DNA from 2 places in the Paenibacillus sp. NPDC055715 genome. Region 1 is predicted to be linked to the other one. Evidence: riboswitches for the same ligand, from Rfam matches in the RefSeq annotation. Region 1 holds a riboswitch; the other holds the start of a gene.
The links. A riboswitch is a leader RNA that binds a small molecule or an ion and turns the genes downstream of it on or off. The one in region 1 is predicted to bind glycine.

Region 1 (6,378 bases):
TTTATATACAGCGGCCGGTATCTCATCAGATACCGGCCTTTTTGTATGTCCAGAGTTGGAGTTAACTTTTAGCTGCATGAGCAGTTCAGTATGGGCTTGCGAGCTGCGGCTGCTTCGTCCAGTCGAGTAACTGGGGTAGTATATGGAGCATTTAGCACCAATTCAGGGGTTTCCTCTGCTTCCCGCGAAATTTGGATCATGGTGTCGATGAAGGCATCAAGCGTCTCCTTGCTTTCCGTTTCTGTCGGCTCGATCATGATACATTCCTCTACATTCAGCGGGAAATAAATCGTAGGCGGATGATAGCCAAAATCGAGCAATCGCTTGGCAACATCAAGCGTACGTACTCCGAATTTCTTCAAGCCGCGCCCGGACATCACAAATTCATGTTTGCAATACCCAGAATAAGGGATGTCAAAATGCGGAGCCAGCCGTTGCATCATATAATTGGCATTAAGTACGGCGCATTCGGATACCCGCTTCAAGCCGTCAGGGCCATAGCTGCGGATATAGGCATAGGCACGGACGAGAATGCCGAAGTTGCCGTAAAAGGCTTTGACCCTTCCGATGGAATCGCCCTGTTCTCGGTCCCAGTGGTACGTGCCTTGTGGATCACGCACGACAAGCGGCTTGGGCAAATACGGAATGAGCCGCTGCTTTACCCCCACAGGTCCCGAGCCGGGGCCACCTCCGCCATGTGGGGTACTCATCGTTTTGTGCAAATTGAGATGCACCACGTCAAAACCCATATCCCCGGGGCGGGTGATCCCCATAATGGCGTTGGAGTTCGCACCGTCATAATAGAGCAGGCCACCCGCTTCATGCACAATCGCGGCAATGTCAGCGATTTGCTTCTCGAACAGCCCGAGCGTGTTCGGATTGGTCAGCATAAGCGCAGCGGTGTCGTTGCCTACGGCTTGACGCAGCGCGTCCAGATCCACCAGCCCCTGTGGTGTGGAGGGGAGGGTAACCGTTTCGAAGCCTGCCACAGCGGCGCTGGCGGGGTTCGTTCCGTGCGAGGAATCCGGCACGAGCACCTTGGTACGTCGCTCACCATGTGCTTCGTGGTAGGAGCGGATCATCATCAGCCCGGTCCATTCGCCATGGGCGCCCGCAGCGGGCTGAAGGGTGACGGCCTCCATGCCGGTTAACGCGGCCAGATCGTTTTGAAGCGTATGGAGCAGTGCCATGGCTCCCTGGATGCTGTCCTCCGGCTGGTACGGATGGATTTTGGCGAAGCCTGCATAACGGGCGACATCCTCGTTCACCTTGGGGTTGTATTTCATCGTACAGGAGCCGAGCGGATAAAATCCGTTGTCCACGCCAAAATTGCGTCGTGACAGGGCGGTATAATGTCGAATAACGTCTATTTCGTATACCTCGGGCAATGCTGCAGGCTCGCTACGCTGTGCATAATCCGGCAAAAGCTCTGCTACCGGACGGCGGGGAACATCGCATTCGGGCAGGGAATAGGCGATCCGGCCCGGTCTACTCAATTCAAAAATGAGCGCCTGATCCTGCTCTTTCATCTGATTTTGATTGGATTCGACTTCTGGATTCGGTATACCCTGATCTTGTCCGGTGGTGTGTGTCATAGCAATCCCCCCAAGGTGTGAACGAATTGATCTATCTCTTCCTTTGTTCGTTGCTCTGTCACGGCAATCAGCATGTGACCTGTATATTCCTCATAATCCCGCCCTAAATCGTAGCCGCCGATAAATCCGGCAGCAAGCAATCCGGCTTGCAGTTTATTCATATCGGTATTCTCAGGTAACCGAAGAGCAAACTCGTTAAAGGTGGGAGCGGTAAAGGAGGCGGTTACGCCCTTCAAGCCCAGTAATTGCTCCAATGCGTAACGGCTTTTGTGCAAGTTTAGCTCGGCTACTTCCGCGATGCCCTGCCTACCCATGACGGACAAATACACAGAGGCAGATAAAGCGAGCAACGCCTGATTGGAGCATATGTTAGAGGTAGCCTTTTCTCGGCGGATATGCTGCTCCCGTGTCTGCAAGGTCAGCACGAAGCCACGTTTGCCGTTGCGATCTGTGGTCTGGCCGACAATGCGTCCGGGGATACGGCGCATATGCGCCTGAGAAACGGCAAAGTAACCGCAGGTCGGGCCGCCGAGGGAGGAGGGGATGCCAAGCGGCTGCGCGTCTCCTACGGCAATATCCGCGCCCTGCTTGCCTGGCGCTTCTAGCAAGCCCAACGCCAGCGGATTGGCGCTGACGACCATAAGACCCTTGTGCGCATGGATCAGGTCAGCGATCGGCTTCAGATTTTCCACGGCCCCCAAAAAATTAGGGCTTTGGACCAAAACAGCCGCCGTCTGATCCGATACGGCTGCCGTTAACGCCTTCACATCAGTTACGCCGTCTGCACAGTCGATCTCCACGATATCCAAATCCAGCCCGCGTGCATAGGCAGCCAACACCTGACGTGACTCCGGATGGACGGTCCGCGATACGATGAGCTGCTTGCGGCGGGTGGCAGCGGCGGCCAATGAGCCCGCTTCTGCCAGCGCAGTCGCTCCATCATACATGCTGGCATTGGCTACAGCCATGCCTGTTAATTCGCATATATACGATTGAAATTCGAAGATGGCTTGCAGCTCGCCCTGACTTACCTCCGGCTGATAGGGGGTGTAGGCTGTATAAAATTCTGAGCGTGAAGTGATATGCTGGATGACGGATGGAATATGATGATCGTAAATCCCTGCGCCGAGAAAGCTGGCGTGCGTGTCAGTATTGGCGTTTTGCCCGGCCAGCCCGAATAAGTGGCGGGTTAAGGCTCTTTCGTCTAGCCGAGAAGAAAGGGGAAGCTCCCCTTCATACCGGATCGCCTCAGGAATATCGCTGAATAAATCTTCGATGGACGATGCGCCGACCACGTGTAGCATTTCGGCTTGATCCTGTTCAGTCATGGGAAGATAGCGATGTTGTTTCATTGGGTCTGGCTCCTTTCAACCAACAAAATCGTAAAAACGTAAACGGTTAACAAATGATTCATAAACGATTGCCAACTGCGCAGCGGTTAGTAACGGATCAAGATCGCTAGTAAGACGAGTATTTAAATCAGCGTGTGCGTTTATAAAAGGGTGCGGCTACCACCTCGGCGCGCAGGCGCTTGCCACGAATCTCGACCTCCAGCGGCGTGGATAGGGAACTGAAACGGCTGTCTACCAGAGCCAAACCCAGATTACGCTTTAAGGTGGGCGACTGGGTTCCCGTTGTGACCTCGCCGATTTGCTGTCCTTCCGCAAAAACGGGGTAATGAGCACGCGGGATGCCGCGGTCGAGCATTTCCAGTCCGATCAGCTTGCGCGGAATGCCTTGTTCTTTCTGACGTTGCAGGGCCTCACTGCCGATAAAATCTCCCTTATTCAGCTTGACGAAGAAGCCTAAACCAGCTTCCAGTGGCGAAATGGTAGCGGACAACTCTTGTCCGTACAGTGGCAGCCGCGCCTCGAAGCGCAGTGTATCCCTGGCTCCAAGTCCGGCGGGAACCAGACCATACGGCTCACCGATGCGAAGCAATCCGTCCCATACTGCCGGTGCATCCGCCGCGGGCACATAAAATTCAAAACCGTCTTCACCCGTGTACCCGGTGCGGGAGACGAGCGCTTTTGCCCCGAACAATTGCACATCCTCATTGAATCGGAAGGATGCCAGATTCGTAATGTCCGTGTCTGTCACGGCTGCGGCAATACGAGCAGCTTCAGGTCCTTGCAATGCCAGAAGTGCTACCGCATCTGATACGTTTTCCAGATGAACGGATGCAGGCGCATGGCGGAGCAGCCAATCCCAATCCTTGTCGATATTGGAGGCATTCACAACGAGCATGTAACGCTCCGACCCTTTACAGTAAACAAGCAGGTCGTCTACTACACCTCCATCCGGGTAACACAGGAGTGAGTATTGGGCCTGACCTGGCTCCAACTGACTGACATCGTTCGTCGTCACTTGTTGCAGAAATGCTTCGGCTTCCTGGCCCTCGACCAAGAATTCACCCATATGTGATGCATCAAACAAACCCGCACGTTGCCGAACGGCCTCATGTTCCTTTTGAATGCCACTGAACTGTACAGGCAGCTCCCAGCCGTCAAAATCAATGCAACGAACCCCCGGCAGCGTGCCGTAGGACGAATACAGCGGCGTTTTTCGCAAGTTAGTCATTTTTTCACTCCTATCCAGTGTGATCGTCTAAACAAAAAAGACAGGCCGAAAAAAAACGTATGGACGGCAGTCCACACACTTTTTTTCAGCTCTGTCCTTGATACCTGAGAGTTGCCCCGGTGTGTACCGGGTTTCCCCTTGGGTGATCCGCCTGTATGGCGAATGCTCTCCAGAGATGCGTCCAGCAGAGGTCCTTTTGCCTGAGAGATTCACCTGCGGTGCAGGTTTACTCCTTCGGCGCTGCCCTTGGATCAGCTATACGTCATCCGGTCCTGCCGGTAACAGCTTGATCCGGCTCGCTTGCTACCTTGTTTTCACAGGCGGCAACAGCTATGCGAGTTTTGGCAGTCTCTCCCTCCACGTTCATCCGCGTTTACAGTTATCGGGTATTTCCAAAAGTACTTGTTATTACCCATTAATACGCAAATTCATTCGAAATGTCAACAAAAATGTCATCAATATCTTTTCAAAAACATTTTATTTATAAATTAGGATATGTAAGCGTTTGTTATATCTTGTCGTATTTTTAATTAGAACGATATATGAAGTAGTGGAAATATTTTTGTTAGTATTATTGACATGATAGTTCTTGTTGTCATAACCTTAACCTGTCACGGATGGGTAGGCGAAACATTTAATCCATAGGGAAGCGAGGCGGAGCAGGATGAGTGAAGTGAAGCAGCAATTTTGGTACACGGAGGAACACGAGTGGGTTCAGCGCATAGAGGATGGAACGGTACGAATCGGTATTACGGACTTTGCACAGCATCAACTGGGCGATATCGTTTTTGTGGAGCTGCCTGGGGAGGGAGCAACGATTGAGCAGGGGACAGAGATTGGTACTATTGAATCGGTAAAGACAGTATCCGACCTGTTCGCTCCGGTGACGGGAACGGTCTTGAAGATGAATGAAGCGCTGGAAAGCACACCTGAGCTGGTGAACGAGTCTCCCTATGAAGAAGGTTGGATGATCGAAGTAAAGATTGGAGAAGATGTAGAGGAAGCACTAAGCAAGCTGCTGTCTGCGGATCAGTACGAGCAGTTGACTGCCAATGAGTAATAATGGGGCAATGTAGGTTGGATAACTGAATAAGGCGGCTTTTGTCCGCTCGGTTTTGTATAAAAATAGTCGCGATGATTGGGCATGGCGGCTATTTTTTTGCTATCTTTGTTGGCAAGCGTAATTACGTGTTTTACTCTTGTTTAGAGGGTGGATTTCGTACATAAATTGTACTTATGACAAGATGGCTTCTCGACTAAATGCTCACGTTACAAAGACGGTATTGGATGATAAGGCTGTCCTGACTTTTTGGCGGTTTTGACATGCATGTGAAGGGATAAAAGGAATTATTTATGGTGCTTGGAGGGCTGCTGCTGTAGCCTGTTCATGATTTTGTCATAAAATGGAGTGTGCGTGTGAAATGAAGGCAGCATCTGGATTTGAAATCATCCGACTTTTCAAGCTTGTCTTATTTTGATAGCCTAGATAGGTGAAGAATTTGCAAAATCCTGGTATACTGACAAGTCGTATACATCATAAATGATGGATGAACAGAGGCTGAAAGCCGATGTACAGAAATGGGTGGTGAACAGGAATGTCTGATTTCAGTCAACTCAAGAAGCTTGAGCACACAACATATCCCACATATGAAGGCCATGATTTGGGTCTTACTTATACGCCTGCGGGCAGCATGTTTAAAATATGGGCACCGACTGCGAAGCAAGTCCATGTAGCGCTGTATGACAACGCTGGATTGTACGACCAGGAAGGTAACGTTCAGGACCATAGCGGTGGCCGGGAATATCCGATGAGCCGTGATGAGCAGGGTGTATGGTCCGTAGAACTGGAAGGTAACTGGAACAAGTATTATTACATGTACAGGCTGGAATGGGCAGACCGCACCCTTCATTATGCGGCCGACCCTTATGCGACAGCGGTATCAGCCAATGGACAGCGTACGGCAATCGTTGATTTGGCTCAAACCCATCCGGACGGATGGAAAGAGGATGCTGGCCCCACGCTTGCCCGGGCTACAGATGCTATTATATATGAGCTTCATGTGCGTGATTTTTCAATGGATACACATTTTAATACTGGAGAAAAAGGCTTATCTGCCGCACAGGGACGGTTTGCAGCTTTTACGTATACGGGGCTAAGAGATATGGCGGGCAACAGCATCGGACTGGATCATCTGCTGGAGCT
Region 2 (6,378 bases), on a different contig from region 1:
CAGGAAGTGACGGTTATGCCAGAGAACAACACGAATGAATCTTTAAGCAATGATGTAGGCTGCGTGGCGGATATTCAGCCTGGCAAGACGAGTATGTCATCAGGCGACGAGGGATTGTCCATCCGTTACGCGCCGAGCTATTCATGTGATTGGAATATATATGCGTCGAAGAAGATGAAGGCTGAGCCGCTGCAAGAGTATTCCGTACAACTGGATGCGCAGTCAGAGCAAATTGGAAGCCGGCATATGAAGATCGCTTTTTTGAATAAAGCCTCCCAAATTCTCCAAACCTCTTATATTGACGAGGTGGAGGAGAGGGATAAGGAGCAATGGAATCATTATGATCAGATTGTGAAGGCTCCGGCAGGGGCCGCCTTTATGCAGTTTCAGATTTTGGCACATGCGCATAAGAAGCAGTCCGGCTTATTTCAAATGAAGAATTACTCCATCATTCCTTATCAAGCGATGATTACAGTGGATCAATTTACGTTGTTTGAGGGAACCGATATGGAAACCTTTTTTATAGCTCCCTATGCTTCAGAACGTATTCAGGATACTCGTGAAAATTCCATGGAACGCAGCTTTACGCTGTATAATCCGACGCATCAGCAGGTACTGATTCGGGAAACCGAGTCGCCCAATCCACTGTGGGAATTCAGACTGGGAAGTGAAACCCAGCGTGCCCGCCTGTCAGTGAACGGAGTGACTACTGGATTTATAACCAGTGGCAGCGGAAACGGCAAGGTCGTCATTATTCTGGCTTCCGCCTACCGCTTTGGCTGGATACTGTTCATAATTGGGAACCTTGGTGGAGCGGCTTGTTTTCTTCCCTATCAACGATGGAAAAAACGAAAGAATCCATAAAAGAAAGTTACCAGATGCAACCCATTAGACGACACGGTTACATCTCGTATTTGTACCCCCGGCCCCAAACTGTACGGATGTGCTGAGGATTTTTGGGGTCACGTTCGATTTTTTTGCGGAGACTGGAGATATGTACGTCAATCGTGCGATCAAGATAGGCACCGTCTCCGCCTTTAATCCTGTCCATTAGCTCGCTGCGGGTAAAGACTTTCCCCGGATAGCAGGATAGTTCTTTTATAATGGAAAATTCGATTTGAGTCACTTCAACCTCCCGGTCATCGACCAACAGGCTGTGACGATAATCATTCACCCAGACCCGCACTTTTTTGAGCTTCTTGGTTATGGCTTGGGACTCGACAGGGATGTTGCGGCCACAGCGGCGCAGTAAGGCTTTAATACGGGCGTTTAGCTCTCTCAGGCTGAATGGCTTGCATAAAAAATCATCCGCCCCGTCATCCAGTGCTTTAACTCTTATATTCAAAAGGGTATTGTTGGAGATCACCAGCATAGGAATCGTTGTAAATTGACGGATTTGGCCGATTAGTGCACATTCGGCTCTACCGAAAAACATCAAATCGGTCACTATAATATCCGGCTTAAAACGCATAAGTGTAGGAATTGCAAGTTTACAATCATAGATAAGTTCGGTATGATAACCTTCCTCCTGAAGATGAAGAGCAATCATATCAGCCAAACTTCTTTGTTCTTCAATGATGAGTATTTTTATAGGCATAACTGACATCTCCTGTATGGACAAAGATACAATAAACATTGCATAATCATGTATTTGTCGTGATAATACATACTTATGTATTCGGCAAAAATACGAAAAACAAATAGTCCTATATATAAAAAATATTAATTTAGAGGAAGAAGGTTGCTTCTTTGCGAATGATTTTATTATCCGGAGGATCGGGTAAACGTCTTTGGCCCTTATCCAATGTGAACCGTCCCAAGCAGTTTCTTTCAATTCTGCGTCATGATGAACGGCCCGAAAGTATGCTGCAACGGATATGGCGACAAATAGATGAAGCGAATTTGACGGATGAGGCCTATTTTTCAACAAGTGGGGCTCAGGCCGAGCTGATTCGGGGGCAAATTGGCGAAGATGCTGTGGTCATAGAGGAACCGACTCAGCGGGATACCTTTCCAGCCATTTCACTGGCTACAGCCTACTTGCATGATGTTGCAGGTGCCTCACGCGATGAAATCGTAGGCGTCATGCCGGTGGATGGATATGCGGGAGATGAATTTTTTGAGCATCTGCGCAGACTTCCTTCTATATTAGAGCAGTCGGGGAGTGATATCGCACTGATGGGAGCGGCTCCGACCGAGCCCTCAGATAAGTACGGGTACATTGTGCCTTCGTCATCTCCTTCGCTTGACCAGCCATTTTATAGAGTTAGCTCATTTGTAGAAAAGCCGGATCTCGTCCGTTCGAAAGCGTTGATCCGTGAAGGAGCCTTATGGAATTGCGGAGTGTTTGCTTTCAGACTTGGTTTTTTGTTGGACATACTGGAGCAAAAGGGTTTACCAGCAGACTATGAATCTCTTTCGATAAATTATGCAGACTTACCCAAAACTAGCTTCGATATTGCGGTAGTAGAGCAGACACGTAAGCTCTCCGTGCTTCCATACCATGGAGAGTGGAGGGATTTGGGGACCTGGGATTCGTTGGTACGGGAAATGAGTTCGAAGCTGAGCGGTCCTGGCTATATTTCAGAAGCTTCACATGATTCGCATATTATCAATGAACTGGAAATTCCGGTTAGCATCTGGAATGTTCCAGGTATTATTGTCGTTGCTGGGCCTGATGGCGTGCTGGTCACGGATCGACAATCTTCTACAGGCATTAAGGATATGGTGGCGGAAATTGAAATCGGCCCGCGTTTTGAAGAGCGCTTCTGGGGGAAACAAACTGTATTATCCCATCAACAAGCGGCAAGTGGATTACAGACAGTTACCAAACGTGTTGTCATTTCGGCTGGAAGATTTATCAGCTATCATGAGCATCAGTTCCGTAAAGAAGTTTGGACCATTGTCTCAGGAATCGGAAGCGTCTGTATCAATGGCGTAACACAGACGGTCAGCCCCGGTGAGGTCATCGTCGTAGAACCCGGTGCAAAGCATTTTATAGGAGCAGTAGAGGGGGATTTGGAATTCATCGAGTCACAAATCGGACATATCGTATCGGAAACGGATATTAGCCGATATGAATTTCCCGATCCGCTTGACACTCATACCCTATGAAGTACCTACAGTATAGGGCTCGGATGTAGATGAACGAGGCTATCAGAAGGTAGTGATGAAGGAGTAGGAACTATTTTTTAATAGTGGATAATTTATATTTATTTACTTAACAAAGGTATTCATGCGTTGAACGCGTGAATACCTTTTTTCCGCATAAACAGCTTGTACGTGTACCGTAATGCATAGCGTAGCAAGAGGCTTATAGAATAAGCTTCTTGGAAATCAGCCACTCTTTTACGACATCCGTACTGAGGTCTCTTTCAGGCGTCCATTCTATTTTATCAACTAGCTTGCCCTGTCTGAATTCTGCAATAGTGGGGGTGTATTTAACGTTGTAATCCGCTTTGAATTGATTCCATTGGGGCTTGTCCTCATGAATTTTATGTACGTTGAAAAAAGTAATTTTGGAGTCCAGATGATACTGTTCAATCATCTTGTTAAAGTTAGGCTCAAAACGGTTGCAGTCACCACAGCTGGGTCTGCCGACATAGACAAACACACTTTGATCCTGCTGAATTAAATTCTTAAAACCATCAAACGTAACTGCATTCAAGTGGTCATATATTTCGGGATAATTGCTTTTGCTCGCTTGAATCTCTTTGTCTTTCTGCTGAACAACCTGCTCCAGATCCTGAAACTTGAACACAGCCGAAATAGCGATAGCAATGACGAGCAGCGCAATCACACTTAAACCGATGATATATCCTTTTTTCACGGAAATCCCCCTTTATTTAACAACCCTATACATATCATAAATGATATTTCCATTTTTCGCTGTAATACTTGTCTCACTATGTACGAAAAAGAAGCTCTCCATCTGGAAAGCTTTCGGCGTAGCCGTTGTAAAGCCTGCGGCTTTAATTTGCTCGATATCAAATTCCAGCAACAGTTGCCCTTGCTTAACCATATCGCCTTCTTTTACGTGCTTTTCAAAAAAAAACGAAACGACTTCACAAATTTTTCACTTGTAAAAAGCTGAAATTTTTTTGTATAATAAAAAACAATTTCATATGTCTGGTTGATGTTTGCGGGAGATGGAACGTAAGTTCCGACCGAAGGGGCAAAACTCTCAGGTGCTTGGCTGATTACAGCAACAAGTGGGACCGTAAACGGACAGAACTCTGGAGAGACCCTTAATTGGGCGCCGAAGGTGCACCGCAGATATCATCTGCTTAAACTCTCAGGCAAAAGGACAGAGACGCGAATAACCTGTGACAGGGGATGCCCTAGGCTTTTTTATGAGCTGTTAGTGGCTGATCCTGCACAAGATGGTTGTATTTTTTCGTGCCTTTAACCTCTCCAGGAGTCGAATCAGCGGATTTGACTCTTTTTTGTTTATTAATATGCTGGAGGAGCGGGTTGAAATGAATTTGGTACATGTGCTAGAAACGATTAGCAGTTGGATATGGGGTGCTCCTCTGATCATTCTCGTCATGGGAACAGGTCTATGGCTGACCATACGTTTGAAAATGTTGCAGGTCTTCCGCCTTCCCCTGGCGATCAAGCTGATCGGCAAGGCCCCGAATGAAGGCAGCGGGGATGTCAGCAGTTTTGCGGCCCTGAGTACGGCGCTGGCGGCCACAGTAGGTACAGGAAGCATTGTCGGCGTCGCGACAGCGATAAAACTGGGCGGACCGGGTGCCTTGTTCTGGATGGTTGTTGCAGCCTTTTTCGGGATGGCGACGAAATATGCCGAAGGTGTGCTTGCGGTAAAATACCGGGTGAAGGATCGGAATGGACAATTTTCCGGCGGCCCGATGTATTATATTGAAAAAGGGCTTGGACGCCGCTTTAAACCGCTGGCGATGCTGTTCGCTTTTTCCGGAATGCTGGTGGCGCTGTTCGGGATTGGAACATTTCCGCAGGTCAAAGCGATTGTATCCTCGACCGAAAACAGCTTTGGTGTTCCGCCGATTGTAACGGCATTGATCATTGCTACCCTTACGGGACTCGTTACCATTGGAGGGCTCAAGAGCATTGCCAAGGTATCAACAAAAGTCGTTCCCTTCAAAACAGGCTTGTACGTGCTGATCTGTATGATCGTACTGATTCGGTTCGCCGATCAGATTCCTGCCGCACTCGCGCTTGTGCTGCATTCGGCATTTTCTACGACGTCTGCGACGGGTGGATTTGCCGGGGCTACAATTATGCTGGCGATGCGCAGCGGGGTAGCGAGAGGAATTTTTGCTAATGAGGCCGGATTGGGAAGCGCACCGATTGCAGCCGCAGCCGCCAAAACCAAATGGCCTGCGGAGCAGGGGTTGATTTCCATGACAGGCGTCTTTATAGATACGATGATTATTTGTGTGATGACCGGGTTGACGCTGCTGGTTAGCGGCGTATGGAGCGGTCCTACTGATGCGGGCTTGATGACGCAGCAAGCTTTCTCGAGCGCATTCCCGCTGGGTGCGGAACTGCTCACAATCATTCTGATTATGTTCGCGTTCACCACGATGCTTGGCTGGAACTACTATGGAGAACGCTGTGTTGAATACTTACTGGGTGTCAAATGGATTAAGCCGTATCGTTATCTGTTCATTGCGTTGGTTGCCGGCGGCGCGTTTATTAAGCTGGATGCGATCTGGTTGCTGGCAGATATCTTTAACGCCATGATGGCCTTCCCGAACTTGATTGCACTGCTCGGCTTGTCAGGAATTGTCGTTGCTGAAACCCGTACCTATATGGATTCCTTGTATCCTGACAAGAAAAAAGGAATACTTGCAGGTGCCAGTGCAGGTGCAGCCATAGAAATAGAAGAAAAAGGACAAACGGTCAGCTCATAAAGTCCGAGATATTCGGATTTAAGAATATTGAATCTGCAAGATCATTTGCAAGGATAACGAAAGGGAGTGTCCCTCAGCCATTACAAGCTGGGAGGAACTCCCTTTTTGCGTTTAGAGCAGGATAAAGCTGGCTGGCGCTCTATAGATGCGTATCCGGCGCGGCCTCCGTTAGAACTTGCTTCATCCAGATTGCGCCTACAAAAGAGGAAACTTTTCCGTTATGGACCGAAGCATTCCATTCGGGGGTTCAGCCATCCGTATTGGCGAGTAAATTGCTTTTTGTGAAAAGTCACGGCGGTTTGCCAGCCCAAACGGTATGAGGGGGATTGATTACCGATGTAGCTGCCGTCCGCTTGAAGTACAGGTCCGTATTTTGGGCAAGCATCTGAATATAAACGTTTACAATATTGCCGGCTAAAAACGAACGGCTTCCGACCTTTTGCTGAAGCTGTTCTCCGGTGGCCATATAGTCGCCCATGTG

Region 2: linked by a shared signal. The riboswitch ahead of ACWGOO_RS18930 (alanine/glycine:cation symporter family protein) and the one ahead of gcvT (glycine cleavage system aminomethyltransferase GcvT) in region 1 are both predicted to bind glycine.

The regions. Positions count from the first base shown of each region.
Region 1 is NZ_JBSHGA010000015.1:32,605-38,982, reverse strand. Features, by position in the region: gene gcvPB (aminomethyl-transferring glycine dehydrogenase subunit GcvPB) at 69-1,595, opposite strand; gene gcvPA (aminomethyl-transferring glycine dehydrogenase subunit GcvPA) at 1,592-2,947, opposite strand; gene gcvT (glycine cleavage system aminomethyltransferase GcvT) at 3,075-4,175, opposite strand; glycine riboswitch at 4,257-4,353, opposite strand; glycine riboswitch at 4,354-4,542, opposite strand; gene gcvH (glycine cleavage system protein GcvH) at 4,840-5,235, shown strand; gene pulA (type I pullulanase) at 5,771-6,378, shown strand, end outside.
Region 2 is NZ_JBSHGA010000014.1:21,163-27,540, forward strand. Features, by position in the region: gene ACWGOO_RS18905 (hypothetical protein) at 1-864, shown strand, start outside; gene ACWGOO_RS18910 (response regulator transcription factor) at 902-1,597, opposite strand; gene ACWGOO_RS18915 (sugar phosphate nucleotidyltransferase) at 1,756-3,114, shown strand; gene ACWGOO_RS18920 (thioredoxin family protein) at 3,314-3,829, opposite strand; partial or broken gene ACWGOO_RS18925 (PTS glucose transporter subunit IIA) at 3,944-4,051, opposite strand; glycine riboswitch at 4,133-4,208, shown strand; glycine riboswitch at 4,226-4,320, shown strand; gene ACWGOO_RS18930 (alanine/glycine:cation symporter family protein) at 4,479-5,897, shown strand; gene ACWGOO_RS18935 (hypothetical protein) at 6,187-6,375, opposite strand.